DNA from 2 places in the Acidovorax sp. LjRoot74 genome. Region 1 is predicted to be linked to the other one. Evidence: predicted binding sites of a transcription regulator. Region 1 holds the regulator's gene; the other holds the start of a gene.
The links. Region 1 encodes NrdR, which represses ribonucleotide reductase genes. Its sites were predicted from a motif close to CACNANATNTNGTG; they were not measured.

Region 1 (14,948 bases):
CCTTGAGCCATCTGTGTGTGGCTTTGCTTGCGCGCAGACTCCCCGGGGGGCTGCGCCGCTGCCAAACGATTTATACGCTCAAGCTCGGGACAATGCTGTGCCGTGATGGACAGGGGTTGCTGAGGCTTGTGCATGAACAGGTTCTGCCACCATGGCCATGATGACTTCTGCTGAATCCACCACCCACACATCTTCCCCCGCCGTGGACCGCGAGCGCGCCATCGACGCGCTGCGCGGCTTTGCGCTGCTGGGCATCCTCATGGTCAACGCGGGCAGTTTTGCATCCACCTACTTTGGTGTGGGCGTGGCAGACCCGGCCTTCTCCCGGCCTGTGGACCACGCCGTGCGCTGGCTGGTGAGCCTGGTGTTTGAAACCAAGTTCTACCTGCTGTTCTCGCTGCTGTTTGGCTACAGCTTTGCGCTGCAGATGGATTCGGCGGAGCGCTCCGGCAGTGCCTTCGTGCCGCGTTTCCTGCGCCGCCTGCTGGGGCTCTTGCTGCTGGGGCTTGCGCATGCCTGGCTGCTGTTTGCGGGCGACATCCTGGTCACCTACGCGCTGCTGGGCGTGCTGCTGTTGGCCTGGCGCGGGCTGAAGCCCGCCGCTGCCACCGTGCTGGCCCTGGCCCTGCTGGGCATGGTGGCCGGAGGCTGGGGCCTGCTGGCCTGGCTGGTGGCGCATGTGCCGCCCGTGGAGGTACCGCTGGCCGAGCTGCATGCCAAGGCCGAGCAGGCCGCACAGGCTTACCGTGCCAGCGCCCTGGACACGATCGCCCAGCGTGGGCGCGACATGGCCGAAGGCGTCTGGTTTGTGCTGGTGTTTGTGCAAGGGCCCTGTGCGCTGGCCATGTTCCTGCTGGGGCTCGCAGCGCACCGCTCGGGCTACCTGGCCCGGATGGCGCAGCAGCCTGCGCACCTGCGCCGGTGGATGCTGTGCTGCCTGCCGGTGGGCGTGGCCGGGGCCTTGTTCTACGCCACGGCGCAGGTCGGCGTCAGCAGCGTGCAGCAACCTGAATACGTGGGGCTGGCCGCACTGGCAGTGGGCCTGGCCACGGCGCCGCTGATGGCCTTTGGCTACGTGGCGCTGCTGCTGTGGTTGTTGCAGCGCAACCCCTTGGGCCAGCGCCTGGGCGCTGTGCTGGAGCCTGCCGGGCGCATGGCGCTGTCCAACTACCTGCTGCAGTCGCTGGTGGGGGCGCTGGTTTTCACGGCCTATGGCTTGGCACTGGTGGGCCGGGTGGCGCCCTGGTTGGTGGTGCTGGGTGTGTTCATGCTGTACGCGGCCCAACTGGTGTGGAGCCGCCGCTGGATGGTCACACACGCCTATGGCCCGGTGGAGTGGCTGCTGCGGGCCTTCACGCTCTGGCAATGGCCCGCTTGGCGGCGGGCTGCGCGCTGACCTGCGGTGCGGCAGGCCAGCGACAGGGTGGGCCTGGCGAGAGTCAGCGGGCCAGAAAGTCGCGCAGCGCGAACAGCGTTTCTTCCGGCGCCTCGGTCATCTGGTTGTGGCCCACGGGCAGGTGGGTTATCTGCACCTGCTTGCCAGCCGCTTGGGCAGCCTTGACGAGGCCCTGTGCCGCCTTGGGCGCCGTCATCTGGTCCTGGCTGCCCAGCGCAAACAGCACAGGGCAGGTGAGCGCCGCCATGGCCGCCTCGCCACCCGCATAGCTGTCACAGGCAACGAAACCCCGGTGAAACACGTTGACGGCCGGGTTGCTGCGCAGCACCTTGCGGCCCAGTGCCATGCCTGCGCCAAACACCCAGGTGCCCGGGCCCAGGGCCGACGGGGGCGCTGACAAGGTGCTGCGTGAGAACACATTGACCATGCGCATCGCTTTCTCCGGGTCGGTCTGCGAGGCCTCGATGAGTGCGGGCGACACCTTCATCGGAAACGCCGTGCCCACCAACACCAGGTGGCTGATGCGGTCCTTGAGCCGCGCGGTGGCTTCCATCGCAATCAGCGAACCCCAGCTGTGGCCCACCAGCGCCGCGCGCTGCACGCCCGCAGCATCCAGCAGCGCGCCGATGAAGTCCGCGCCTTGTTCCACCGTGGCGGGCGCATCGCCGCCACTGCGGCAGTGGCCGGGCAGGTCAATGGCCAGCACGTTCCAGCCGTGGTTGGCCATGTAGCGGCTTTGCAGGGCCCACACGCTGTGGTCGTTAAGCACGCCGTGGATGAACACCACGGTAGGCTTGGCGGCATCGAAGGCCTTGCCGCCGGTGTAGCAGTAGATGGCGGCGCCGTTGACTTGGATGTGCATGGTCAGGCCCCCGCCTTTTCTGCGGCTTTGAGCGCGCGTTTCAGGTCGTCAATTAGGTCGTCGGCGTCTTCGAGGCCAATGGACAGGCGGATCGTGCCCTGGCTGATGCCCGCGCCCGCCAGCGCGTCGTCGCTCATGCGGAAATGCGTGGTGCTGGCCGGGTGGATCACCAGGCTGCGGCAGTCGCCCACGTTGGCCAGGTGGCTGAAAACCTTGAGGGTTTCGATGAACTTCTTGCCCTGCTCGCGGTTGCCCTTGAGGTCAAAGCTGAACACCGAGCCCGCGCCGCGTGGCAGCAGCTTTTGCGCCAAGGCATGACTGGGGTGAGACTCCAGCAACGGGTGGCCCACGCGCGACACAAACGGCTGCGCGGCCAGAAATTCGACCACCTTCTCGGTGTTGCGCATGTGCTGCGCCATGCGCAGCGGCAGGGTTTCAATGCCTTGCAGGATCAGCCAGGCGGTGTGCGGGCTCATGCAGGCGCCAAAGTCGCGCAGGCCCTCGCGCCGCGCGCGCAGCAGAAAGGCGCCCACAGTGCTTTCTTCAGTGAACACCATGTTGTGAAAGCCATCGTAGGGCTGCGTGAGCTCGGCAAACTTGCCGGCCGACTTCGGACCGTCCCAGTCAAAGCTGCCGCCATCCACCACGATGCCGCCTACGACGGTGCCGTGGCCCGAGAGAAACTTGGTGGCCGAGTGGTAGACCAGATCTGCACCGTGTTCAAAAGGCTTGATGAGCCAGGGCGAGGTGAGGGTGGAGTCCACCAGTAGCGGCACGCCCGCCTCGTGCGCTATGGATGACACGGTGGGGATGTCCAGCACATCCAAGCCGGGGTTGCCCACGGTCTCGCCAAAGAACAGCTTGGTGTTGGGGCGCACCGCAGCGCGCCATCCGTCGATGTCGCCGGGCTTCACGAACGTGGTCTCGATGCCGAAGCGCGAGAGTGTGTAGTGCAGCAGGTTCTGCGATCCGCCATACAGCGCCGTGCTGGCCACGATGTGGCTGCCCGCGCCCATCAGCGTGGCAATCGCCAGGTGCAGCGCGGCCTGGCCGCTGGCGGTGGCAATGGCGCCCACACCGCCTTCCAGGGCGGCCACGCGCTGCTCCAGCACCGCGTTGGTCGGGTTGCTGATTCGGCTGTACACATGGCCGCCGCGTTCCAGGTTGAAGAGGGAGGCTGCGTGGTCGCTCGATTCGAAGACGAACGAGGTGGTCAGGTGGATGGGGGTGGCGCGTGCGCCGGTGGCAGGGTCGGGGCTCGCGCCTGCGTGCAGGGCCAGCGTGTCAAAGCCAGGGTCTGAATAACCGGGCATCGGGTGTCTCCCATGTTGTCAATGCAGGCGGGCATTGTGGGCTATATTTGGTAGCAAATTGTCTATAGCGCCTGCCGCGCTCCTCTCGCCCTCTCGGAGACCCAGCACCATGAAAGTCAGCGACATCCTTCGCGTCAAAGGCAACACCCTCTACACCGCCTCGCCCGACGAGCCGCTGGCGGGTGCCGTGGGCCTGATGGCCGAGCGCGACATCGGCTCGCTGGTGGTGATGGAGCATGGCGACCTGGTGGGCATGCTCACCTTCCGCGAAGTGATCCAGGCGCTGGTCAAAAACGGTGGCAACGTGGGCACGATGCTGGTGCGCACGGCCATGGACGATGCGCCCCTGACCTGCACGCTCGAAACCGACATGGACGAAGTGCGCCGCATGATGCTGGACCGCCACGCCCGCTACATGCCCGTGATGGACAAGCGCATGCTCATGGGCGTGATCAGCTTCTACGACGTGGCCAAAGCCGTGGTGGACAGCCAGAACTTCGAGAACAAGATGCTCAAGGCGTATATCCGCGACTGGCCTGCGGAAGAGGAAACCTTCAAGGGCGATGCGAACACGCCCTGAAGTGCCTTTCGCCCCCACGACTGCTCGCTTGCGAGCTGTTGCGTGGAGATAAAAACGGGCAGCTTTTGATCACCGTGGCTTGTGGATGCGCGCGACTTCGCGTGTCCAGCTGCTGTCCCGGGTTACTCCGTTGGGCAGGCTGAGCTTTGCTTGGCGGACATACTTCAGGATGGTTCCTCTGTGGTCCACCCAATAAGTCAGCTTGCCGGACAGGCCGCTGAACGTCTGCAAACTGGCTTCGACGCGGTACGCGTACATGGTGCCAGCAGGCACGGTCACTTGTTCGTACGCAGTCACTTTCATGTCCTGCTCCACCCATCCTGTATTGCCCAGCAGCGTAGGCGTGTTTCTTGGCAGAGTTTGCTGTGAACGGCTGACCCATCTTTTGCCAATCTGAAACTCATCTGCAGGTAGCGCCTGAAGAGGGGGGTCGAATTCGATACCCATGTCATTTCGTACGGTGCCACCAGCAAGGGTCACGACCTGTTGACCGCCGTTGACTTCGACAAAACCGTCCTTGATTGCGGTGACTCGGATGGTTTCCCGGCGTGTTTCCAGTTTGGTGAGGTAGTCGCGGTACACGTACTCGACTTCGTCTCCGACCTGAACGTCTCTTTGCGCAGAGTGGCGTCCCTGCACAGGAGTGGGGGTGATCTGGGGTTTGGATAGCTGGTCCAATCGACTTTGAGCGGCTTCACTCACCATCCCGTTGGGATAGGTCTGCAAAAACGCATAAAAATCGTCTGGGTTGCGCGATTGCTTGATGCGATCCCACTCCGTTTTCTCGCGGAGGAACAATTGATCGCGCTCTTCAGGCTTGGGTTTAGGGAGCGGTGCAATCGGCGTGGTAGCACCTGGGCCTCTGCCATCGTTGAAGACAAAGTCTTCTTCGAGGCTGGTGCTCTCCCACGGAATCTGTTGCCCCCGGCTTTTTTGCCGCACCTGCAGGCGCACGCGCTTGAAGACATCCTCGATGCGGGAAACCGGCTTGGCCAGTTCCTGCAGCAGGTAGCCGGTGTACAGGCCATTGCTGCCTTCGCCGTCGTCTGCGGTGTTGCCCGGTGCCGTCGCGTAGGCGAGAAAAGTCCCGGGCACGGCGTCGATTTGCGCCAACCCCTTGGCTGACGCGGTGCCGTCGTAGGGGTTGTTCCGGCAGGCATCAAGCACCAGGATGTTGACCCGGTTGCCCGCCTGCTTGAAGGCGTTGATCACCGCATCCACATCCACGGCCTGTGCGACCACATCGTTCTGTGTCTTGGGCTGTGCATCCACAGGCACCATGTAGTTGCGCCAGTTGATCTGCAGCCCGTGGCCTGCGTAGTACAGCATGCCGACCCCGTTCTTGCCCTGCAGCCGCTTGCGGGCGTCGTCAATGGCTTCGGTCATCTGGCCCCGCGATCCGTCGCGCAACTCCAGTACCTGAAAGCCCAGCTTGCGCAGCTGCTCGGACATCGCCTTTGCATCATTGGCAGGGTTGGACAGCGCGGCGGTGCCTGGGTAAGCCGAGTTGCCGATGACCAGTGCGATCCGTATGTCCACGGGGGCATTGGCCTGCGCCGAGGCCGCCAGCGCGCCCAGGGCCACCAGCCCACGCGCAAAAAACCGTTGTGCATGCCGCGATACTGCGAAGACCTGGATCACTGGCCGCTCCTCCAAACTTGTTTTGCGGGCCCACTATATCGGCATAGGTGCCGTCCGCCAATCAGAAAAGGGCGTGGCCAGCGCCTCTGCAATCCGTGCGTCTGGAATAATCCAGCCTATGAGCGGCAACACCATCGGTACCCTATTCGCAGTCACCAACTTTGGTGAATCCCACGGCCCAGCCATTGGCTGTGTGATCGACGGCTGCCCGCCCGGCATGCTCCTTTCTGAAGCCGACATCCAGGCCGACCTGGACCGGCGCCGCCCCGGCACCAGCCGCCACGTCACGCAGCGCAATGAGCCGGACGCGGTGGAGATCCTGTCGGGTGTGTACGAGGGCAAGACCACGGGCACCCCTATTGCTTTGCTGATCCGCAACACCGACCAGCGCAGCAAGGACTACAGCAACATCGCCGAAAGCTTCCGCCCGGGCCATGCCGACTACACCTATTGGCACAAATACGGCATCCGCGACCCGCGGGGCGGCGGCCGCTCTTCGGCCCGCCTCACGGCGCCCACGGTGGCTGCAGGTGCCGTGGCCAAGAAGTGGCTGGCGCAGCAATACGGCGCCGAGTTCCGCGCCTGCATGACTCAGCTGGGCGAGCTGCCCATCCCTTTCGAGAGCTGGGACCACGTTCGCAACAACCCTTTCTTTGCCCCCGTGGCCGATGTGCAGCAGTTCGAGGATTACATGGACGCGCTGCGCAAGGCGGGTGATTCGTGCGGCGCGCGCATCCGCGTGCAGGCCACCGGCGTGCCGGTGGGCCTGGGCGAGCCGCTGTATGACAAGCTCGACGCCGACATTGCCCATGCCATGATGGGCCTGAACGCGGTGAAGGGCGTGGAGATTGGCGCAGGCTTTGCCAGTGTGGCCCACCGGGGCACCATGCACGGCGACTCGATGACGCCGCAGGGCTTTCGCACCAACAACGCGGGTGGTGTGCTGGGCGGCATCAGCACGGGGCAGGACCTGGAGGTGAGCATTGCCATCAAGCCCACCAGCTCCATCATCAGCCCGCGCGAATCGATCGATGTGCATGGCAAGAGCACCGAGGTGATTACCAAGGGTCGTCACGACCCCTGCGTGGGCATTCGCGCCGCTCCGATTGCCGAGGCGCTGCTGGCGCTGGTGGTGATGGAGCATGCCCTGCGCCACCGCGCCCAGTGTGGCGACGTGGTGCCGCCCGTGCCGCCCATCCAGGCCTCGTTTCTGTAACACCAACTCTTACCGTCCCAGGGGCGGTCCCTCTGTATGAGCAACCGCTTGTTCCGGGCCTTCCGCCGCCGGGCGCTGGCCGCATTGGCCGTCCCGCTGTGGCTGGCGGGCTGCGGCAGCATGGCGCCCACCGCACCCGTGGCGGGCAGCGCGCCGTCCCACATCGATATCACCCTCATCGGCTTCAACGACCTGCACGGTAACCTGGAGCCGCCCCACATGGCGCACCGGGTGCAAGGGCCTGCGGGCCCGGTGCTGGCGCCTGCCGGGGGCATGGCCTACTTCGCCAGCGCCATGGCGGCCCTCAAGGCACAGTCCCGCCACCACGCGGTGGTGTCGGCGGGCGACATGGTGGGCGCCTCGCCGCTAGTGTCGTCGCTGTTCCTGGACGAGCCCACGATTGAAGCGGTCAATCGCATGCAGATCGACTTCAGTGCGGTCGGCAACCACGAATTCGACCGGGGCTGGCGCGAGCTGCTGCGGCTGCAGAACGGTGGCTGCGAGAAATTCACCTCGCGCGAGCCCTGCCGCATCAGCAAGCCTTTTCAGGGAGCCCAATTTGGCCTGCTGGCGGCCAACACGGTGCGCGAGGATGGACGCACCCTGCTGCCCGCCACGGGGCTCAAGCGGTTTACTGAAGGCGGCGTCACCATCACCATGGGGTTTATTGGCCTCACGCTGCAGGCCACGCCGACCATGGTCAGCCCTTCAGGCGTGGCAGGGCTGCGGTTTGAAGACGAGGCTGCCACGGCCAATGCGCTGATCCCGAAACTCAAGGCCCAGGGCGCCGATGTGATCGTGGTGGCCATCCATGAAGGTGGCGGCACCACCGCCGGCGTGCAGGAGACCAGCTGCGCAGGCCTGTCGGGTGACATCGTGCCCATCCTGGAGCGTCTGGACCCGGCAGTGGATGTGGTGGTGTCCGGCCACACGCACCAGGCTTATGTTTGCGACTACAGCCGTGTGAACCCGGCCAAGCCGTTCTTGCTGACCAGTGCAGGCCAGTACGGCACGCTGCTCACCGACATCCAGCTGCGCGTGGATACGCAGACCCGCCGCGTGATCCGCAAGGCGGCGCGCAATGTGGTGGTGCAGGGCGAGGCCTTCACGGGCGCCCAGGGCCTGGTGCCCCTCACGAGCGCCGTGCCGACCTTTCCCGCCGATCCCGGGGTGCAGAAAATCATCGACACCTACCGCGCCGCTGCCGTGCCGCTGGCCCAGCGGCCCGTGGGGCAGGCGAGGGGCCCCATGCGCCGCCAGCCCAACGCGGCGCTGGAGAGCGTCTTGGGCAATCTGGTGGCCGACGCCCAGCTGCTGGCCACGCGCTCGCCCGAAGACGGTAGTGCGCAGTTGTCGTTCATGAACCCCGGCGGCCTGCGTGCCGACCTGGTGCCGGATGAACAAGGGCTGGTGCGTTATGGCCAGCTGTATGCGGTGCAGCCCTTTGGCAACCAACTGGTGGTCAAGACCTTCACGGGTGCGCAGATCCGCGCAGTGCTGGAGCAGCAGTTCGCCAGCGCGGGCAATACGGTGCAGCGGCCCCGGGTGCTGTCGGTGTCCAGCGGCTTCAGCTACCGCTACGACCTGAGCCAGCCCGCCGGGGCGCGCATCAGCCACATGGCGTTGAACGGTGCGCCGATGACAGACACGCAGTCAGTGCGTGTGGTGATGAGCAGCTTTCTGGACAGCGGCGGGGACAACTTCACGGTGCTGACGCAAGGCCAGGACCGGCGCGTGGGCGAGCTGGACCTGGATGCGCTGGAGGCGTACTTCCGCCAGCAGAGCCCGGTGGCGCCACCCGCGACGGACCGCATCATGCGCGTGGGCCGCTGAGGCGGGGCCGCACTGCGGTCGTGGCTTAGGTCATTCGCTGAGGCATGGGTCAGCTGCGGCGGCGCAGCGCACCCAGCCATTGCAGCGGGTTGAAGCCGGTGACCAGCCCGGTCGCCACCAGCACCAGCGCGCCGCCCCAGAGCATGCCTGGCCCCAGGGCCTCGCCCAGAAAAATATGGCCCCAGGCCACGCCAAACAGCGGGATCATGAAGGCCGAACTCATGGCGGCCACCGGCGAGACATGCTTGAGCACCCGCAGGTTCAGCCAATATGCCAGGCCCGAGGTCACGATGCCCATCACCGCCACGGCGGCCAATGCCCCAGGCGTGAAACGCGCTTCAGGCAGGCTCCAGGCCGCGCCCGGCAGCAGCAGCACCAGGGCCGCGGCGTGGATGCCCGCCGCAATCGACAGCGGCGACATGCGCTGGGTGGCACGTTTCATCCAGGTGGTCGAGATGCCGTAGCAGGCCGATGCCGTCACGCAGGCCACCGCCGCCAGCAGCAGGGCGGGGGTTGGCTCCACCGGCCCCAGCTGTACGATGAGCGCCACCCCGGCGAAACCGCTGATGCAGCCCAGCCATTTGCGTGCACTCAGCGTGTCTTCCTTCATCCAGGCGGCGGCGATCACGCCAAATGGCACGGCCATGGTGTTGAGCAGCGAGCTGTAGCCAGCAGGCAAATGCAGGGCCGCCCAGGCGTACATCGAAAAGGGCAGGGCGACGGTGAGCGTGCCCAGACCGAACAGCTCGCGCCAGTGGCGCCAGGGCCAGGACTCGTTGGCAATGCGCATGATGCCAATCAGCGTGAGCGTGGCCAGGCCAATGCGCAGCGCAGCCATCACATTGGGGCCCAGCACGGGGCTGGCGACGCGGATGAAGAGGAACGAGGCGCCCCACAGGGCAGACAGCAGCACCAGCTGCAGGAAGTGGCGGGTTTTCACCGCAGGGATTGTCGGGCACGGGCGCAGGGCGTGCTGCTGGCTCGAACGAAAAATATCGAGCCAAAATGGCTTTCTGAGCGCGCCCAGTAAGCCTTGGTAGCTATATTTTCAGGAGTGAATGGCCTTGTAGCTTCGGGGGCAGCGCTGCGTGTTGTCCAGGCAGGGCAGGTGGGTGGCTTGTTTTTGCTATGCTATTGATAGCTATCGGTGCTTGATGGGCGCGCGGTGGTGGCCAAAAAAGCTTGAACTCATGCCTGCTGGGCAACTGGGGCGCGGTGCGCGGCTACTTGCGCACTTCATCGACCATGGCGCGGAAGTCGTCGATGTCTTCAAAGCTGCGGTACACGCTGGCAAAGCGAATGTAGGCCACCTTGTCGAGCTTCTTGAGTTCGCGCATCACCAGCTCGCCAATGCGGCTGGAGATCACCTCGCGCTGGCCCAGGTTGAGCAGCTTTTCTTCAATGCGCTCAATGGCCGTGTCGATCTGGTCGGTGCTCACGGGGCGCTTGCGCAACGCCAGGTTGAACGAGCCGAGCAGCTTGCTGCGGTCGTATTCAATGCGCCGACCGTCTTTCTTGACGATGGCCGGGAAGTTCACTTCCGGCCGCTCGTAGGTGGTGAAGCGCTTGTCGCACGCGCCGCACTGGCGGCGGCGGCGGATGAAGACCCCATCCTCAGACACCCGCGTTTCAACGACTTGCGTTTCGAGGTGGCTGCAGAAGGGGCACTTCATGGACGCTGAGAACCGGCTTGCTTAGCGGTAGACCGGGAAACGTGCGGTCAGGGCGTTGACCTTGGCGCGCACGGCGGCGATGTTGGCTTCGTCGCGGGGGTTGTCCAGCACGTCGGCAATCAGGTTGGCCGTGATGCGGGCTTCTTCTTCCTTGAAGCCGCGCGTGGTCATGGCGGGGGTGCCAATGCGCACGCCGCTGGTCACCATCGGCTTTTCAGGGTCGTTGGGGATCGCGTTCTTGTTGATGGTCATGTGGGCAGCACCGAGCACGGCCTCGGCTTCCTTGCCGGTGATGCCCTTGGCGCGCAGGTCCACCAGCATCACGTGGCTTTGCGTGCCGCCGGACACGATGCGCAGGCCGCGTGCGGTCAGCGTCTCGGCCACGACCTTCGCGTTCTTGGCCACTTGCTCTTGATAAGCCTTGAACTCGGGCTGCATCGCTTCCTTGAAGGCCACGGCCTTGGCTGCGATCACGTGCATCAGCGGGCCGCCTTGCAGGCCGGGGAAGATGGCGCTGTTGATGGCCTTTTCGTGCTCAGCCTTCATCAGGATGATGCCGCCACGGGGGCCGCGCAGGCTCTTGTGCGTGGTCGATGTCACCACGTCGGCGTGGGGCACGGGGTTGGGGTACACGCCCGCAGCGATCAGGCCGGCGTAGTGGGCCATGTCCACCATGAAGATCGCGCCGATTTCCTTGGCGATCTTGGCGAAGCGCTCGAAATCGATGTGCAGGCTGTAGGCGGATGCACCAGCCACGATCAGCTTGGGCTTGTGCTCGCGGGCCTTGGCTTCCATCGCGTCGTAGTCAATGGCTTCGTTCTTGTCCAGGCCGTAGCTGACCACGTTGAACCACTTGCCCGACATGTTCAGCGGCATGCCGTGGGTCAGGTGGCCGCCTTCGGCCAGGCTCATGCCCATGATGGTGTCGCCGGGCTTGAGGAAGGCCAGGAACACGGCTTCGTTGGCAGATGCGCCGCAGTGGGGCTGCACGTTGGCGGCATCGGCGCCGAAGATCTTCTTGACGCGGTCGATGGCCAGCTGCTCGGCCACGTCCACATGCTCGCAGCCACCGTAGTAGCGCTTGCCGGGGTAGCCTTCGGCGTACTTGTTGGTCAGCTGGGTGCCTTGCGCCCACATCACGGCGGGGGAGGCGTAGTTCTCGCTGGCGATCAGCTCGATGTGGTGCTCTTGCCGGGCGTTTTCAGCCTGGATGGCGGCAAAGAGTTCGGGATCGGTTTGCTCGACAAGAATATTGCGGTCGTACATGGTTTGGCAGTCCTAAGAACTTGTGTCCCTTGAAACAAGGGCTGCCCAGGCGAACGGCTGAACGCAGCGGGTGGCCCCGTGCGGCACGCTTCCCAGTGGTTCACAAGGGGCGGGCCCTTGCCGGTTTCCACGTCAGCGGCAGCACCCTGGTGTGGGATGCAGCGCCTATCGCCAGTCGCGTACCTTGCTAGTGTAGCCGACGCGGTAGCGCATTCCTCAAAGGCCCGACAGCAGGGCCACCTTGTCGGTGGCCGCCGAGGGCACCACTGCAGGGGCAGCAGCCGGGATGCTCTGCGCGGGCGCCTGGGTGGACAGCGATGGTGGGGGATTGAAAGGCATGGCCCGGCCGTTGGCCACCTGGCGCAGCCGGAAATGCTCCGCCATCACCTTCGCCGCGTAGCCACCATCGTCGGCCATGTTGGCCGCGCCCACGTAGTAGCGCAGGCCGCCCTCGACAGAGCCAGCACGCGCAATGCACTCCTGCAGCACCTTGACGCCCACGCGCAGGTTGCTCACCGGGTCAAAGGCGGCAAAGTGGCCGCCGAAGCTCTGGTACTTGTCGGTGTGCACGCGGGTCATGACTTGCATGAGGCCCTGGGCGCCCACGGCGCTCTCGGCGAACGGATTGAAGCTCGACTCGATGGCCATGATGGCCAGGATCAGCGTGGGGTCGATCTTGGCACGTGTGCCAATGTCGTAGGCCTCGGCCACCAGCACGCTGAGCGGCTCGGGGGCCACGCGGTACTTCTTGCTGAGCCAGAAGGCCACCGCTGCCTGCTCTTTGGGCAGGTCCTTGGGGTTGGCGGCCGTGGCGCGCTCGCTGGCTTCGGGCTCGATGGGCATGCCCAGCATTTCCACCTGGCGGGCTTGCAGCCAGCCCATGAGGCGCTCTTCGCCTGCCTGGCGCAGATCGGGCCGGGCCGTGAGGGCAATGATTATGAAAGCAACGGCAAGGCCGATGAGGGCAAAGCTGTTGTGGGTGATTTCAAGAAAACCTTCGGTCACATCGGCCGCGAAGGTTCGCACGCCGGAGACTATTTTTCCTGACGCTGTCATAGCTCTTCCTTTCTGAGACGCAGCGGGAAGAGGGGCAGTCGCGAGGACTGCACCTACCCGGCAATTCGCCTGGATTGGTACGCCATCAAGTCCGGGCTGCACGTCTGTGGAGTGCTTGTTGCCTGGTTTGACTTAGCCGGGGTCGGCAGCGGGTTGGGGTTTTTACTAGCCCGTTTTCGGGGCTGGCGGATTCTAGGAGGTCACTAAATGCATAGTCAATACTAACGTTTAATTTTTTTAGACACTTGAGTTATGAAAAGTATGTAAAAAATCACAGTCTCGGCAGTCTTTTGGGGGTGTGGAGTCGCCTGGCGTGGGTGGCCGTTGTGACGCCTTCATGTCAAATTCAATCGGCCGTTTGGCCGCCATTGAGAATCCGATTTGAGCCCGGCGAGCGACTTTGGTAAGGTGGAGGCGCCTGTAGATTTCAGGCATCGCCAGACGAAGCGAAGTCTCCCTCCGAGGGCATTCAGTGCCAAGGTGCAGCAGATGCCGCTTCTAAGGCACCCCCTGGAGGCAATCCCTTGCCTCCTCGCCATGTGGACCTTCATCTCCACATCGCGACCGATGGCAAAGACCGTTGTGTCAGCCGTCAAGCCCGGCGGGCAGGCCACGAGGCCCTGTCCGCCGGGCTTTCTTATTTGCTGCCGTGTTTTTGTGCTTTGTGGGGGGGAAGCTTCGCCATGCGCAAGGTTGCGATGCGTGGGGCGGGGGGCATGCGTGGTCAAGGGGTTGTTGGGGGCGCTAGATGTTCGTGGACGGCGCTCTTTCAAGGCACCCGTTGGAGGCTGTGCGGCCGCACGATTCCTGGAAAGTCCTGGGGTAGGCTCTTATATATAGATAATGGGGGTTGTTCCCTTGAGCCATGGTGGCGCGCTCGCAGTGGTGGAGTCCGCCGCCGAGAGGGGTGCTCAGCCTGCCGCCTTGCCTGGCCGTGCCTTGTGCCAGATCAGTCCGGCGGTGTGACCCCGCGCTACCCAGAGGCCCGTGGGCCGAACCCGGTGAAAATAGCTCTTTTGTGGCCTTGGCGCGCGTCTGGCACGTGGCCCTGGCCAGCCTTCAGGCTTTGCCTTCGAAGGCGCTTTGTTATCCATTGGATCCATGTTTCCATTTTTTTCCCGCAGCAAAATGTCCGACGCACCTGAAGTGAATCCGGCCCCGGCCAAAACCCAAGAGCTGCATCCGCTCGATGCGCTGACCGGCGGCGCCTTTTCTGCCGCCACCTCTGGCGAGCGCGCCTCCCGCATCCGTGACTGGCTGGCCACCCAGCCTGCGCCCGAACAGCTGCAGGAAGTCTTCAAGGAGCTGAGCGGCCGCGATAAGGGCGCTGCCCGTGCCGTGCGCGAGCGCCTCGATGAAATCCGCCGCGCCAAGGGGCAGGAAGCCATCGCTGCAGAGTGGGCCGAGAAGGCCCAGGCGCTGCTGGCAGCCCCCAAGCTCAATATTGCCGATGCCCTGGCCTGGCAGCGCGATGCCGCCAAGGCGGGTGCCCCTTTGTCGCGCGAACCGCTGTCGTTGCTCAAGGTGCAGATGGCTGACCGCGTCAAGGTCATTGAAGATCTGCAGCACCGCGTGCAGGTGCAACGCGAGGCGGCCGTGTTGCTGGCCCAGCGCATCGAAGTGCTCTCAACCAAGCCTTGGCGCGACGCCCATGCTGCGCTGGAGTTGCTGCGCGCCGATGTGGCTCGCTGGCAGGAGCAGGCCCAGGAACTGACGGGCGACGCCAGCTGGGTGAGCGTGGAAGCGCGCTTCCCTCCGCTTCTGGATGCCTCCCGCACCCAGCTGCTGGTGGTGTGGGAAGCTTTCCAGCCCGCCGTGGCCCAGGCCGCCGCTGCTGCTGAAGACGCCGCAGCCCCCCTGCCACCCGTGCCCGTGTGGGCCGATGAGCTGCGCGCTGCCCGTGGCCTGCCGACCGAAGCATCGGCCGCCGCTGCAGCTGCGGTCAAGCCAGCGCGTGCTGTAAGGCCCAAGGTAGCCCCTGAAGTGGTGGAAAAAGCCGCACAGGTGGTGCGCGAGGCCTTGGCCACGCTCGAAAAAGAAACGGCCGAAGGCCATGGCAAGGCCAGCGCCGGTGCTGCAGCCGCCCTGCGTGCGGTGCTCAAGGTGCACGGC
Region 2 (14,948 bases), 2.8 Mb from region 1:
GCCGACCTGGTTGGCAGCTATGAGCAGCAGCCGCCCGACCTGCTGGCCGAGCTGCAGCGCGACCGCCGCTGGTGCCAGGGCAACCTGCAGAACGCGCGCCTGATGGCCGAGCCCGGCATCCACCCCGTGCACCGCTCCATGTTCATCACCGGCGCCATGGCCTACCTTTCGGCGCCGCTGTGGCTGGCCTTCCTCACGCTGGGCACGGCCCTGTGGCTGTCGGGCGCCAAGCTGGTCGCCGACTGGCACATCCTGCCCGCCGAGCTGCTGGCGCTGTGGGCCTGGACGCTGTGCCTGCTGTTCCTGCCCCGCATTCTGGGCGTGGCCGCCGTCTTCATGCGGCGCGAGCACAAGGAGTACGGCGGGGCCCTGAGTCTGCTCAAGAGCGCCGTGCTGGAGAGCGTGCTGGCCATCCTGCAGGCCCCCATCCGCATGCTGGCGCATTCGCTGTTTGTGCTGATCGCGCTGACCGGGCTGAAGCTGGAATGGAAGTCGCCCCCGCGCGAAGCCCATGCCGTGCCCTGGCGCCACGCCGTGCGCCAGCTGGCCCCTATGAGCGGGCTGATCGGCCTGCTGGCACTGGGCGTGGCCCTGATCGACAGCAGCGCCCTGCTCTGGCTGATGCCCGTGGGCCTGCCGCTGGCGCTGGCGATTCCTCTGGCGGTCTGGACCAGCCAGATCGCCCTGGGCCGTGCACTGCGCGCGCAACGCCTGCTGCTGATCCCCGAGGAGTCCTGGTCGCCCCCGGTGCTGCGCCGCGCCTGGCTGCACGCCAGCCGCCTGGCCCGGCCCGCGCCGCTGGCAGCTTTGTGACAATGTGAAAAATCAGGCACAAACCACAAGCCGGCACCCATACCGGCTTTTTCTCATTTACTACATATTTGATAGCGATAAAGTGTTTACCATCGCGCGCAGAGGCCTTAAAAACCTTCAAACCTAGGGCCTCCCGGCGTTGTAACCCACGCCTGGCAAGTCGTTACGATGCGTGTCCTTTTCACCAGGCCCCTGCGCCCAGACCGTTCTGCCTGACGGTGGTCTGCGGCGCCGTGCGGCCCCGCTATCGATGCCACCTCTTCTGTTGTTCCCTGCCGCCCGCTGGCGGCTGATCCAGGCCAGCGCGCTGGCCCTGACCCTGGCCCTGGTGGGCTGCGCCCAGCCCACCCCGGCGCCGCCCCACAAGCCCGTCCCGATCGCCACCCCGGCGCCCCCACCTCCGCCCCCTGAACCACCCGGGCGCATCATCTTCGCGGGCTTTGCCATGCACTCGCAGTCCAAGGCGTTCCGCAACGACGTTCTGCTGGCCGAAAAATGGGTCAAGGACATCGACCCCAATGCGCTGATGCTCAAGCTGGCCAACCCCGCACGCGACCAACCCACCGACTGGCCCCAGGCCACGGCAGAAAATTTTGCGCTGGTGATGTCCAAGACGGCCGAGGTGGCCCGCCCCCGCGACCGCGTGCTGCTGTTCATCTCCACCCACAGCAACCCCGGTCTGCTCAACATCAGCGCGGGCGGAAAAAACCTGCAGCCCCTCACTCCCAAGGCACTGAGCGATGCGCTGGCACCGCTCCACAAGGTGCCCACACTGGTAGTGCTGTCCACCTGCTACAGCGGCGCCTTCATCGAGCCCCTGAAAGCCCCTAACCGCGTGGTGATCACAGCCACGGACGCACGCCGCACCAGCTTTCAGTGCAAGTACAACGGCAACCACACGCCCTTTGCCGAAGCCCTGTTTGGACAGGCAGACGCGGACAGCCGTTCGATGACCGATTGGCTGGCCGAAGCACAGAAGTCCATCGCCACACAGGAAAAACGCCGCAAGCTCCCTGCCTCCCAGCCCAGCCTTTTTGTGGGTGACGATGCCAAGGCATGGGCGCATCAGCCGCTCAAGCACTGGCTGCAGGCGCCCTGAGGGCCGCCAACGCCCTAAGAGCCCCCAACAAAATCCAGCGAAGCGGTTCTGGCTAGAGCAGGCAGTACGACAAGACGCGACAACGACGCCAGAAGAGTTTTTTAGCCGCTCTAAAAAGCAAAAACCCTGAAGAAGCAGCAACGCCTCTTCAGGGTTTGGGGTGCCAGGGCCGGGGCGCTCAGAAAGGCATCTTGGGCATGCCGCCCCCGCCCATGCCCTTCATGCCGCCCATGCGCTTCATCATTTTCATGAGGCCGCCGCCCTTCATCTTCTTCATCATGCCCTGCATCTGCTCAAACTCCTTGAGCAGGCGGTTGACCTCCTGCACATGCACGCCCGCCCCATTGGCAATGCGCTTCTTGCGCGTGGCCTTGATGAGGTCGGGCTTGCGGCGCTCCAACGGCGTCATGCTCTGGATGATGCCTTCCTTGCGCTTGATGTCTTTTTCGGCCTTGTCCATGTCCAACGCACCGGCCTTGGCCGTGAGCTGAGAGGGCAGCTTGTCCATCAGGCTGGACACCCCCCCCATCTGCTTCATCTGCTGGATCTGGGACAGGAAGTCGTTCAGATCAAAGCCGTCACCGCTCTTGACCTTGGCGGCCAGCTTCTGGGCGGCCTCCATGTCCACGCCCGCCGTGACCTGCTCGACCAGGGCCACGATGTCGCCCATGCCCAGGATGCGGCCTGCGTGGCGCTCGGCATCGAACACCTCCAGCCCGTCGATCTTCTCCGAGACACCGGCAAACTTGATGGGCGCCCCGGTGACCTGCCGCACCGACAGCGCCGCACCGCCGCGCGAATCACCGTCGAGCTTGGTGAGCACAATGCCGGTGAGAGGCAGCGCCTCCTTGAAGGCCTTGGCGGTGTTGATCGCGTCCTGCCCCTGCATGGCATCAACCACGAACAGGGTCTCCACCGGGTTCAGCGTGGCGTGCAGGTCCTTGATTTCCTTCATCAAGGCTTCGTCGATGGCCAGGCGGCCCGCTGTATCGACCAGCAGCACGTCGAAGTAGTGCTTCTTGGCGTAATCGAGCGCGGCCCGCGCGATGTCGAGCGGTTTCTGGTCGGGCGTGCTGGGGAACCATTCGGCGCCCGCCTGCTTGGTGACGGTCTTGAGCTGCTCGATGGCCGCCGGGCGGTACACGTCGCCCGAGACTGTCAGCACCTTCTTCTTGCGCTTCTCGATCAGGTGCTTGGCCAGCTTGGCCGTGGTCGTGGTTTTGCCCGCACCCTGCAGGCCCGCCATCAGGATGATGGCCGGGGGCTGGGCGGCGAGGTTGATGTCGGAAATGCCCTCGCCCATGGTGGCGGCCAGCTCGCGGTTGACGATGGACACCAGCGTCTGCCCCGGCTTGAGCGAGCCCAGTACCTCCTGGCCCAGCGCCTTGTCCTTCACGCGGGCGATGAAGTCGCGCACCACGGGCAGGGCCACGTCGGCTTCGAGCAGGGCCATGCGCACCTCGCGCAGCATGTCCTGCACGTTGGATTCGGTGATGCGGGCCTGGCCGCGCATCTCCTTGACGAGGCGCGAGAGTTTGTCGGTAAGTGCGGAGGCCATAGGGGAAGTTCCGGTGTTGCCTGCGCGCGATCAACGCGGTGGTTGTCTCGGGCAGGCTGCCAGGGCGCTGGCAGTGGGGGCAAAAGGCTAAACTGTGACCCATGATTTTAGCGAGTAGCTCCCCCATCAGCTGGCTGCTGGCCCTGGCCGCCGCGGTGGCATACGCCGTCCCGGCAGCCGCAGCCCCGCGCCTGGGCGCCGCAGCGGCCCGCAACGCCCTGCTGGTGGCCTGGGTGCTGCATGGCGCGGTGCTGGTGTGGGGCCTGTGGGGCGACACGCCGCGTTTTGGTTTTGCCCCTGCCTTGTCGATGACGGCCTGGCTGGTTCTCACGGTGTATGCGGTGGAGCGGCAGCTTTTCCCGCAGATGCAATCCCGCTGGGTGCTGGCGGGCCTGGGTGCCGCCGCCATCGTGCTGGCCATGGTCTTCCCGGGCCAACCCCTGCATGTTGCAGCATCCGCCTGGTTGCCGCTGCACCTGGCCCTGGGCATCGCCTGTTATGGCCTGTTTGCAGCGGCCGTGGTGCACGCCTGGCTCATGACCCGCGCCGAGCGCCACATCCGCCAGGCGGAAGATCCGCACAGCGGCATCCCCTTGCTCACCCTGGAGCGGCTGACCTTCCGCTTCGTGACCGCCGGTTTTGTGCTGCTCACCGCCACGCTGCTGGCCGGATGGCTGTTTGGCGAGACGCTGTATGGCCGCGCCTGGCGCTGGGACCACAAGGCCATCTTCTCCCTGCTGTCGTGGCTGACGTTTGCCACCCTGCTGCTGGGCCGTGCGCGTTTTGGCTGGCGCGGGCGCAATGCGGTTCGGGTGCTGTATGCCGGGGCGGCCCTGCTGCTCCTGGCTTATGTCGGCTCGCGTTTTGTGCTGGAAGTGGTTCTGGGCCGCAGCGCATGAAATACCTGGTCCTTTTCGTGGTCCTGGCGGTGGCCATCGGTATATGGCGCAGCCGCCGCGCTCCGGACGATGCAGCGCCCAAGCCATCCACCCCATCGCCACGCGCGCTGCCGCAGGACATGCTGGCCTGCGCGCATTGCGGCGTGCACATCCCCCAGGCAGAGGCCGTGATGCTCGGCAACCAGGCCTACTGCAGCACCGAACACCGGCAGCTGGGTCCGGCCTGAGCCATGCAAACCCTGCCTGCTGGCAACTACCTGGCCACGGTGGATGCGCCTTTTGTGCGCATGTGGCGTGGGTTCCTGACTGGCCGCCTCATGGTGGCGCTCGCCCTGCTGGTCCTGCAAGGCGCGGGGCAGGTCATCAACCAGGTCGCCGACCCCACGCTGCTCACACTGTGCGTGGCCTATCTGGTCGCCACCGTGGCCCTGCGCGTGCTGGCCCGACAGGGCCCACCTTCGCCTGGCGCGGGGCCGCAGTGGCTCCCGTCCATCGGCATCGACCTTGCTGCGATCACGGCCCTGCAGCTGCTGCATGCAGGCACCATGAACTACACGCCCCTGTTCGGCCTGCCCATCCTGATGGCAGCGGTGCTGGGCACACTCACGCTGGCACTGGGCACCACGGCAGGCGTCACGCTGCTGCTGCTGGGCTGGGCCTGGTGGACGGGCGTGCGCACCGGCGAAGACGAGGCGCAGCGCTACCTGCAAAGCGCACTCACCGGCACGGGCTACTTCATCGTGAGCTATCTGGTGCACCAGCTGGCGACCCGGCTGACGCGCGAGCAGGAAGTGGCGCAACAAAGCCAGATTGCGGCCCGCGTGCAGACCCAGGTGAGCGCATTGGTCATCCAGAACCTGACCGATGGCGTGCTGGTGGTGGACGAAAACGATGTGGTGCGTGTCGCCAACCCGGCCGGGCTGCAGCTGCTGGCGAGCGGCGCCTTGCCCGACCTGCCGCTGACGCTGCAGGCCGAATCCCCCTGGAAGCCATTGCTCATACTGGCCCGGCGCACTTTTCGCCACGAACAACCCCAGACGGCAGATGTGGACCTGCTGCACCCCGGCCAAAGCCCGACTGGCCTGCATGTGCGCACCTGGCTCACGTCCACCCGGGAGGCTGCTCGCGAAGCCCACACCGAACGGCTGTGTGTGATGTTCCTGCACGATCTGCGCGAAATGGAAGCCCGCCTGCGCACCGAAAAACTCGCAGCCATGGGCCGCATGTCTGCCGCCGTGGCCCACGAAATCCGCAACCCCCTGGCGGCCATCGTGCAGGCCAATGCGCTGCTGGAAGAAGACCTGCACGACCCCGCGCAAAAACGCCTGGCCCACATGGTCCAGCAAAACGCAGACCGGCTGGCACGCATTGCCGAAGAAGTGCTCGACATCGCCCGGGTGCAGCACCAGATCAGCCACGCGCCCGCGTCTACCCTGCAACTGGACGAGGCCATTGCCCAGATCTGGCACGACTGGCAAGCCCAGGACCCGGTGCAGCGCCGTGCGGTGGTCATGCTGGACACCCAGTCCACGCAGGTGGAGTTTGATGGCGAGCACCTGCGCCGCGTGCTGGTGAACCTGCTGGACAATGCCCTGCGCTACATGGGGCCGGAGCCCGACTCCCTGTGTGTTACCACACGCGCTACGCCAGCAGGCCAGATCAGCCTACAGGTGTGGAGCGACGGAGCCCCCATGGACAAGTCCGTGGAACGCCACCTGTTCGAGCCTTTCTTCTCTTCCGAGAGCCGCTCCAGCGGCCTGGGGCTTTATATTTGCCGCGAGCTGTGCCAGCGCCATGGCGCGTCCATCAGCTACCAGCGGCTGAACCGCACCACGCTGCGGGGCGAGACCGGAGGCAACGCGTTCACCGTGGGCTTCCGCCGTACCACCCGCCCTGCCGACGCCGCGACGCTGTTTGACACCATCGTGGTCTGAACCGGATTGCCATGAACGCCCCTGCTGCCTCCATCCTCGTCGTTGATGACGAACCCGATCTGCGCACCTTGTACGAGCTGACCCTGCTGCGCGAAGGCTACCGCGTGGAGACGGCGTCCAGCGTGCAGGAGGCGCGCGACCAGCTCAAGGCCCATCGCTTTGATGCCGTGATCACCGACATGCGGCTGCCCGATGGCTTTGGTATGGAGCTGCTGCAGGACCTGCGTGACCAGCAGCGCCGGGAGCGTTGCGTGGTCATGACCGCCTACGGCTCGGCAGAGAACGCGGTCGAGGCGCTGCGCTCAGGCGCCTTCGACTACCTGACCAAACCGGTGGACCTGAAGCAGTTCCGCTCGGTGGTGGCCTCGGCAGTGCAAGGCACCGGTGGGGTACCTGCCCCCCGTGCCACCCGCAGCCCCGGGCAGCAACGGCAAGCGGCGACGGCGGCCGAGCATGCGTCGGGCAACGCGGCGCTGGACAAGCTGGTCGGTGCGTCGGAAGCCATCCGCAACGTCAAGCAGCGGGTGGCCAAGGTCTCGCGCGGCATGGCGCCGGTTCTCATCCATGGCGAGTCAGGCACCGGCAAGGAGCTGGTGGCGCAGGCGCTGCATGCCAGCAGCCAGCGCGCCGACGGCCCCCTGGTGGCCGTGAACTGCGGCGCCATCCCGGAGAACCTGCTCGAAGCCGAATTTTTTGGCGCCCGCAAGGGCTCGTACACCGGTGCCACCCAGGACCGGGACGGGTACTTTCAGGCCGCACGCGGGGGCACCCTTTTCCTGGACGAAATCGGCGATCTGCCCCTGGCCATGCAGTCCAAGCTGCTGCGCTCCATCCAGGAGCGCAGCGTGCGCCCGCTGGGCTCCACCCAGGAAGAAACCGTGGATGTGCGCATCGTGAGCGCCACCCACCGGGATCTGGCTGCCGATGTACAGTCCGGCCGCTTCCGGCAGGACCTGTACTACCGGCTCAATGTGATCGAGATCGTTATCCCGCCACTGCGGGAGCGGCGCGAGGACCTGCCCGCGCTCTGCACGGCGCTGCTGTCCCGCATCGCCCAGGAGTCCGGCATGCCCGTGCCAGCCCTAACCGACCGTGCACTCGCTGCCATCGCCGCCCACCCGCTCACGGGCAATGTGCGGGAGCTGGAGAACCTGCTGCACCGCGCGGTGGCACTCAGCGATGGCGAAGAACTGCACGTCGATGGGCCGACTGGCACCACCGACGCGCAAGCGGTACGACTGGCAACATCACCCGCCGCCCCGCAACTGGCGCAGCCCACCGAGACAAGCGCACCGGATCACGCCAGCACCGCCTGCGCCCCGCCCCTGCCCAACGACCTGCAGGCATGGCTGGACCAGCAGGAGCGCGAGATACTGATCCGCGCCCTGAAAGAGGCCGGGTTCAACCGCACCGCCACCGCTGCACGGCTGGGCATCAGCCTGCGCCAGATCCGCTATCGCATCGCCCGCCTGAACATCGCCGTCCCGAACGACCAGGACCCGCATGACGACATTGGATGACGCCTGGCCAGCCGATCCCTGGGAGGGCGGCTGGCACCGCGCTGCGCACCGGCTGGAGTCCCCCAACCATGGAATGCGTCCGGAGGGGGGCCGGGGGGTCGATCTGATCGTGGTGCACTCCATCAGCCTGCCGCCTGGCGAATTCGGGACGGGGGCTGTGCAACAGCTGTTCACCAACACCCTGGACTGGAACGCGCATCCCTATTACCAAGGCATCCGGGGCCTGCAGGTTTCCGCCCATTTTTTTATCGACCGCATGGGTGTGCCTTGGCAGTTTGTGAACTGCGACCTGCGTGCCTGGCACGCGGGGCAGTCTTTTTATCGGGGGCGCGCCCAGTGCAACGACGACTCCATCGGCATTGAGCTGGAGGGACTGGAAGGCCTGGGCTTTGAGGCCGCCCAGTACCAGACACTGGCCCGGCTGTGCCAGGACATCGCGCAGCGTTATCCCATCGCCCATGTGGCGGGGCACGAACACATTGCCCCCGGGCGCAAGCAGGACCCTGGTCCCGGCTTCGACTGGGCCGTCCTGCAAAAGGCACTGGACTGGCCGCGCCACCAGTTCCCCCCAGCCGCTCCGTCCGGCACACCGCCGCCCCATTGACTGGCACTGTCGCCGCGAAGCGTCAGCGCGGTTTTTTTCTTTGTGCATTTGCACATTTTTTTCCATCCAAGCATTGCGCGGCCTCGGAGGTCAAATCCGCTGCCAGCGCCCACCATTTCAGGGTTTTCAGCACCGATCGCAACGCCCGCAAGGGCTTCGCGCCGGGTGCTCTGCTGGCTCTCCACAGGCCTAACACAGCTTGTTTCCCTTTTTCGACCCGCTTCAAGCGGTACACTACCGGTAGTGTCTTGAACACACACGACACACCATATATAGTGTGCGACAGACTAAAGTCCGGCGCTCCACTCTCCCATTGCGGCGGCACTCACGCCGCACTCCCACTCCAGACAGCCCACAGAAGAGGACACCCATGCAAGCTGCTTTGAACACGCCTTCCACCGCCCAGCCCGGCACATCAGATTCCCCCGAATCCCAAGCCACCCCTGCGGCAACGGCCAGCAATGCGTTCGCGCACCACCAGATCATTCGCCGCAATGGCGCTGTGGTGCCGTTCGAACCGCAAAAAATTGCAGTCGCCATGATGAAGGCATTCCTCGCAGTCCACGGAACACAGGGTGCTGCATCCGCCAGCGTCCGCGAAGTAGTTGACACGCTGACCCACAACGTTACCCGGGCACTGGTGCGCTCGCGCCCTGGTGGCGGCACCTTCCATATTGAAGACGTACAGGACCATGTGGAGCTGGGCCTGATGCGCGGTGGCCACCACGAAGTGGCCCGCGCCTATGTGCTGTACCGCGAGCGCCGCACCCAGGAACGTGCCCGCCAGAGCGACCAGCAGGCTCCTGTGGCATCTGCCCCTGTGCTGCATGTGATGGACGGTGACGCACGCATTGCCCTGGATCTGGGTCGGCTGCAGGCACTCATCGAATCGGCCTGTGTGAACCTGGGCGCGGACGTCAAGGCCGACCCCATCGTGGCAGAGACCATGCGCAACCTGTATGACGGCGTCCCCATGGACGAGGTCTACAAGGCGTCCATCCTGGCCGCACGCACACTCATCGAAAAAGACCCTGACTACACCTACGCCACAGCCCGCCTGCTGCTGCACACCATCGTGCGCGAGGTGCTGGGCAAGGAAGTGACCCAGGCCGAGATGGGCCAGGCTTACCTCGAATACTTCCCCCAATTCATCAAGAAGGGTGTGGACAACGAGCTGCTGGACGAGCGTCTGCTGCAGTACAACCTGCAACGCCTGGGCGCAGCCCTCAAGGCCGACCGCGACCTGAAGTTCGACTACCTCGGCCTGCAGACCCTGTACGACCGCTACTTCCTGCACGTCAAGAAGACCCGCATCGAATTGCCCCAGGCCTTCTTCATGCGCGTGGCCATGGGCCTGGCACTGAACGAGACCGACCGCGAAGCCCGCGCCATTGAGTTTTACGAAGTGCTGTCGTCCTTCGATTTCATGTCGAGCACGCCCACGCTGTTCAACAGCGGCACGCTGCGCTCGCAGCTATCCAGCTGCTACCTGACCACCGTGCCCGACGACCTGGACGGCATCTACGAATCCATCAAAGAAAACGCCTTGCTGTCCAAATTTGCCGGCGGCCTGGGCAATGACTGGACCCGCGTGCGCGCCCTGGGCTCGCACATCAAGGGCACGAACGGCGAATCGCAAGGCGTGGTTCCGTTCCTCAAGGTGGTGAACGACACGGCCGTGGCCGTGAACCAGGGCGGCAAGCGCAAGGGCGCCGTCTGCACCTACCTGGAAACCTGGCACCTGGATATCGAAGAGTTCCTGGAACTGCGCAAGAACACCGGCGATGACCGCCGCCGCACGCACGACATGAACACGGCCAACTGGATCCCCGACCTGTTCATGCGCCGCGTGATGGAAAAGGGCACCTGGACGCTGTTCTCGCCATCTAACGTACCCGATCTGCACGACCTGTTCGGCGCAGACTTCGAAAAGGCCTACGTGGCTTACGAAGCAAAGGCTGCACGCGGCGAGATCAAGCCCGCCAAGACGGTGCAGGCGACCGACCTGTGGCGCAAGATGCTGACCATGCTGTTCGAGACCGGTCATCCCTGGATCACGTACAAGGATGCCTGCAACGTGCGCTCGCCCCAGCAGCACGCGGGCGTGGTGCACTCGTCCAACCTGTGCACCGAGATCACGCTCAATACCAGCGACACCGAAACCGCCGTGTGCAACCTGGGTTCGGTCAACCTGCTGCAGCATCTGAAGAACGGGCAGATCGACCACGACAAGCTCAAGAAGACCATCACCGTGGCCATGCGCATGCTGGACAACGTGATCGACATCAACTACTACGCCGTCACCAAGGCCCGCGACTCCAACCTGCGCCACCGACCCGTGGGCCTGGGCGTGATGGCCTTCCAGGACAGCCTGTACGAACTGCGCATACCCTATGCGTCGCAAGAGGCCGTGGAGTTTGCCGACAAGTCGATGGAAGCCATCTGCTACTACGCCTACTGGGCCTCTACCGAGCTGGCCAAGGAACGCGGCAAGTACTCGAGCTACAAGGGCTCGCTGTGGGATCGCGGCATCTTGCCCTTCGACACGCTGGACATGCTTTCGCAGGCCCGCGGCGGCTATGTGGAAGTGAACCGCTCGTCCACGCTGGACTGGGATGCCCTGCGCAAAAAGATTGCGCAGGACGGCATGCGCAACTCCAACTGCGTGGCCATCGCCCCCACAGCCACCATCTCCAACATCATTGGCGTGGACGCATCGATCGAGCCTTCGTTCGGCAACCTGTCGGTGAAGTCCAACCTGTCGGGTGAGTTCACGGTCATCAATGGCGGCCTGGTGCGCGACCTCAAACGCCTGGGCCTGTGGGACGACGTGATGGTCATGGACCTCAAGCACTTCAAGGGTTCGCTGCACCCCATCGACCGTGTGCCGGCCGACATCAAGGCGCTGTACTCCACAGCCTTCGAAGTGGAGCCACAGTGGCTGGTCGAGGCCGCATCGCGCCGCCAGAAGTGGATCGACCAGGCGCAGAGCCTGAACATCTACATGGCTGGTGCATCGGGCAAGAAGCTGGACGACACCTACAAGCTGGCCTGGATCCGTGGCCTCAAGACCACCTACTACCTGCGCACACAAAGCGCCACGCACGTTGAGATGAGCACCGTGAACACACGCCAGCTCAACGCTGTGTCTTCCGGCAATGAAGGCGGTGCGCCTGCAGCATCTGCGCCCACACAGGCACAAACAAGCGCACTCGAAGCAGCGGCTGCCGCAGCTGCTGCGCAGTCCGTCGCAGTGCCCGCTACGGACGTGAAGTTCTGCGCCATCGACGATCCTGGTTGCGAAGCCTGCCAATAAGGACTTTGCGCACAACACCTCGGACTGCTTTGAGGTGTTGTGCCTGTGCTGTGAAGCAACAAAACGTTGCTGCACAACGCTGCAGTGCTTTCCTTTTTGCAGCACTGCTTTCATAATCCGAACACTGGAAAATCTATGTTGTCCTGGGACGAAGAAGTCAAGCCCTCATCGCAAAATCAACTGGACGGTGGACTGAACAAGAGCCACCCGGCGGAACAGCCGCCCCTGTCTTTCCAGACCCCCACCTTGCAGGCCGTGCACGCATCCATGACTGCCTCTGCAACCACCCCGGCTACTGCAGCGGTGGCCCCCGCACATCGGCGCGTCAATGCGGCCGACAAGCGCATCATCAACGGCCAGACCGACGTCAATCAACTGGTGCCGTTCAAGTACAAGTGGGCGTGGGAAAAGTACCTTGCCACCTGCGCCAACCACTGGATGCCGCAGGAAGTGAACATGACGCGCGACATCGCGTTGTGGAAGGACCCCAACGGCCTGACCGAAGACGAGCGCCGCATCATCAAGCGCAACCTCGGCTTCTTCGTGACCGCCGACTCGCTGGCCGCCAACAACATCGTGCTGGGTACCTACCGCCACATCACGGCGCCCGAGTGCCGCCAATTCCTGCTGCGCCAAGCGTTCGAGGAAGCGATCCACACGCACGCCTACCAGTACATCGTGGAGTCGCTGGGTCTGGATGAAAGCGAGATCTTCAACGCCTATAACGAAGTCCAGTCGATCCGTGACAAGGACGAGTTCCTGATCCCCTTTATCGAGGCGATCATGGACCCCAACTTCCACACCGGCACGCCCGACACGGATCAAACGCTGCTCAAATCGCTGATTGTGTTTGCCTGCCTGATGGAAGGCCTGTTCTTCTACGTCGGCTTTACGCAGATCTTGGCGCTGGGCCGCCAGAACAAGATGACCGGTGCCGCCGAACAGTACCAGTACATCCTTCGCGACGAATCGATGCACTGCAACTTTGGCATCGACCTGATCAACCAGCTCAAACTCGAAAATCCTCACCTGTGGACCGCAGAGTTCAAGGCCGAGATCAAGGCGCTGTTCCTCAAGGCCGTGGAGCTGGAGTACCGTTATGCCGAGGACACCATGCCACGTGGCGTGCTGGGCATGAACGCCTCCATGTTCAAGGGCTACCTGCGCTACATCGCCAACCGCCGCGCGACGCAGATCGGACTGGAGACGCTGTTCCCCAACGAAGAAAACCCGTTCCCGTGGATGAGCGAGATGATCGACCTGAAGAAGGAGCGCAACTTCTTCGAAACCCGGGTTATTGAATACCAGTCCGGTGGTGCGCTGTCCTGGGACTAGCACCCGTTCGCATCACACCACCATGGATTTTTACACCACGCTCCTCACAGAAAGCGCCCCAGAGCGCCGCCGTGGAGGGCGTTCCCGTGTTCATGGAGATGGAGTTTTCATCCATCTCCATGGATCGCTTTCTGTCCACAGCAGACAGAGAGTGCTCTTTGCAAATTGACCCAAGGAGAACATGATGGCAACTGCGAAAAAACCGGCCGCTAAGAAGGCAGCCCCCGCGAAAAAAGCTGCAGCGGCAGCAAAACCTGTAGCAGCGAAGAAAGCTGCACCTGCCAAAAAGGCAGCAGCACCGGCAAAGAAAGCCGCTCCCGCCAAGAAGGCCGTAGCAGCGAAAAAGGCCGCGCCTGCCAAGAAGGCAGCAGCACCGGCAAAGAAAGCCGCTCCCGCCAAGAAGGCCGTAGCAGCGAAGAAGGCCGCACCTGCCAAGAAGGCAGCAGCACCGGCAAAGAAAGCCGCTCCCGCCAAGAAGGCCGTAGCAGCGAAGAAGGCCGCACCTACCAAGAAGGCAGCAGCACCGGCAAAGAAAGCCGCTCCCGCCAAAAAGGCTGTAGCAGCAAAGAAGCCAGCAGCGCCCGCCAAGAAGGCCGCTCCTGCCAAAAAGGCAGCCGCGCCCGCCAAGAAGGCCACCGCCAAGGCCCCCGCCAAGAAAGCTGCACCGGCCAAGAAGGCCCCCAAGGCGCCTGCCCCTGCGGCCGCTCCAGCCGCACAAACCACCCTGAATCCTCAGGCGGCTTGGCCGTTCCCTACGGGCAACAAGCCCTGATCCTGGCGTATCACACGCTCAACCCGGTGCCTGTGCACCGGGTTTTTTTATGCCTGCACTGGACTATGGATGGACAAGAGGCCAACGACCAGGAACGAACAGTGGCAGCAGACCCCAAAAGACATACCGAGCCTGAGCAGTCAGCGGCCCATACCAGCATCCATCACTCCACCACAAAGTCCAGCGTGTAGTTCTGGGGTCCACGCTGTGCGATTTTCAGGGCCCCGACACGGTTACCCAACTCAGCACAGCGCGCCAGCGTCCACCCCTTCTCCAGGCCAAAGAGCAGCGCGCCACGCCAGGCATCGCCACACCCCGTAGGGTCCACCACCTGTGCAGGCACCACGGGGGGAACATGGGTCTTTTCTCCCTCGACCCACACCTCGCAACCTTCGGCCCCCAACGTCACCACCAGACCTTTCACCTTGCGCGAGATATCGGCCAGGGTCCAACCCGTGCGATCGCACAGCATCTTGCCTTCATAGTCGTTGACTGTCACCCAGGACGCCTGCTCAATAAACTGCGCCAACTCTTCCCCACTGAACATGGGCAGCCCCTGTCCGGGATCGAACACAAAAGGAATGCCCGCCGCCACGAACTGAGCAGCATGCTGAAGCATGGCATCGCGCCCATCCGGCGCAACAATCCCCACGCTCGCCCGGGTGTCTGCATCAATGCGATTCTCATGCGCCTGCATCATGGCGCCCGGATGGAAGGCCGTGATCTGGTTGTTGTCGCGGTCCGTCATGATCATGGCCTGCGCGGTATAGGTGTCCTGCACCTGGCCCACATAGCGGCAACTGATGCCCAACGATTCCAGGCGTTGCAGATAGTCGGCCCCATCGCTGCCCAGCATGGCCATGGGCAAAGGTTCACCACCCAGCAGTTTGAGGCTGTAGGCAATGTTGCCCGCACACCCACCGAAATCCCGGCGCAGCGAAGGCACCAGGAAAGACACATTGAGAATGTGCAACTGGTCGGGCAGGATCTGCTCAGCAAACCGCCCCTCGAAGGTCATGATGGTGTCGAACGCCAGGGAACCACAAATAAGGGCAGCCATAAAAATAAATCAGTCAGTCGGTTGGTAGAAATTCAGGG

Region 2: a site for NrdR is predicted at 8,692-8,705, ahead of ACSQ3O_RS22385 (ribonucleoside-diphosphate reductase subunit alpha). Genes of this name have one in related genera too.

The regions. Positions count from the first base shown of each region.
Region 1 covers NZ_CAXUTI020000001.1:1,930,209-1,945,156, forward strand. Annotated here, with positions in the region: gene ACSQ3O_RS08835 (DUF418 domain-containing protein) at 152-1,396, shown strand; gene ACSQ3O_RS08840 (alpha/beta fold hydrolase) at 1,440-2,258, opposite strand; gene ACSQ3O_RS08845 (O-acetylhomoserine aminocarboxypropyltransferase) at 2,261-3,571, opposite strand; gene ACSQ3O_RS08850 (CBS domain-containing protein) at 3,681-4,151, shown strand; gene ACSQ3O_RS08855 (caspase family protein) at 4,221-5,792, opposite strand; gene aroC (chorismate synthase) at 5,911-7,008, shown strand; gene ACSQ3O_RS08865 (bifunctional metallophosphatase/5'-nucleotidase) at 7,045-8,841, shown strand; gene ACSQ3O_RS08870 (DMT family transporter) at 8,891-9,790, opposite strand; gene nrdR (transcriptional regulator NrdR) at 10,065-10,514, opposite strand; gene glyA (serine hydroxymethyltransferase) at 10,536-11,780, opposite strand; ZMP/ZTP riboswitch at 11,817-11,969, opposite strand; gene ACSQ3O_RS08885 (transglycosylase SLT domain-containing protein) at 11,997-12,836, opposite strand; gene ACSQ3O_RS08890 (DUF349 domain-containing protein) at 13,938-14,948, shown strand, end outside.
Region 2 covers NZ_CAXUTI020000001.1:4,695,486-4,710,433, forward strand. Annotated here, with positions in the region: gene mdoH (glucans biosynthesis glucosyltransferase MdoH) at 1-813, shown strand, start outside; gene ACSQ3O_RS22345 (C13 family peptidase) at 1,064-1,912, shown strand; gene ffh (signal recognition particle protein) at 2,091-3,470, opposite strand; gene ACSQ3O_RS22355 (cytochrome C assembly family protein) at 3,572-4,369, shown strand; gene ACSQ3O_RS22360 (PP0621 family protein) at 4,366-4,596, shown strand; gene ACSQ3O_RS22365 (ATP-binding protein) at 4,600-6,303, shown strand; gene ACSQ3O_RS22370 (sigma-54-dependent transcriptional regulator) at 6,315-7,823, shown strand; gene ampD (1,6-anhydro-N-acetylmuramyl-L-alanine amidase AmpD) at 7,807-8,427, shown strand; gene ACSQ3O_RS22380 (hypothetical protein) at 8,450-8,662, opposite strand; gene ACSQ3O_RS22385 (ribonucleoside-diphosphate reductase subunit alpha) at 8,798-11,743, shown strand; gene ACSQ3O_RS22390 (ribonucleotide-diphosphate reductase subunit beta) at 11,879-13,078, shown strand; gene ACSQ3O_RS22395 (histone) at 13,263-13,850, shown strand; gene ACSQ3O_RS22400 (carbohydrate kinase family protein) at 14,014-14,910, opposite strand; gene ACSQ3O_RS22405 (DUF3426 domain-containing protein) at 14,943-14,948, opposite strand, start outside.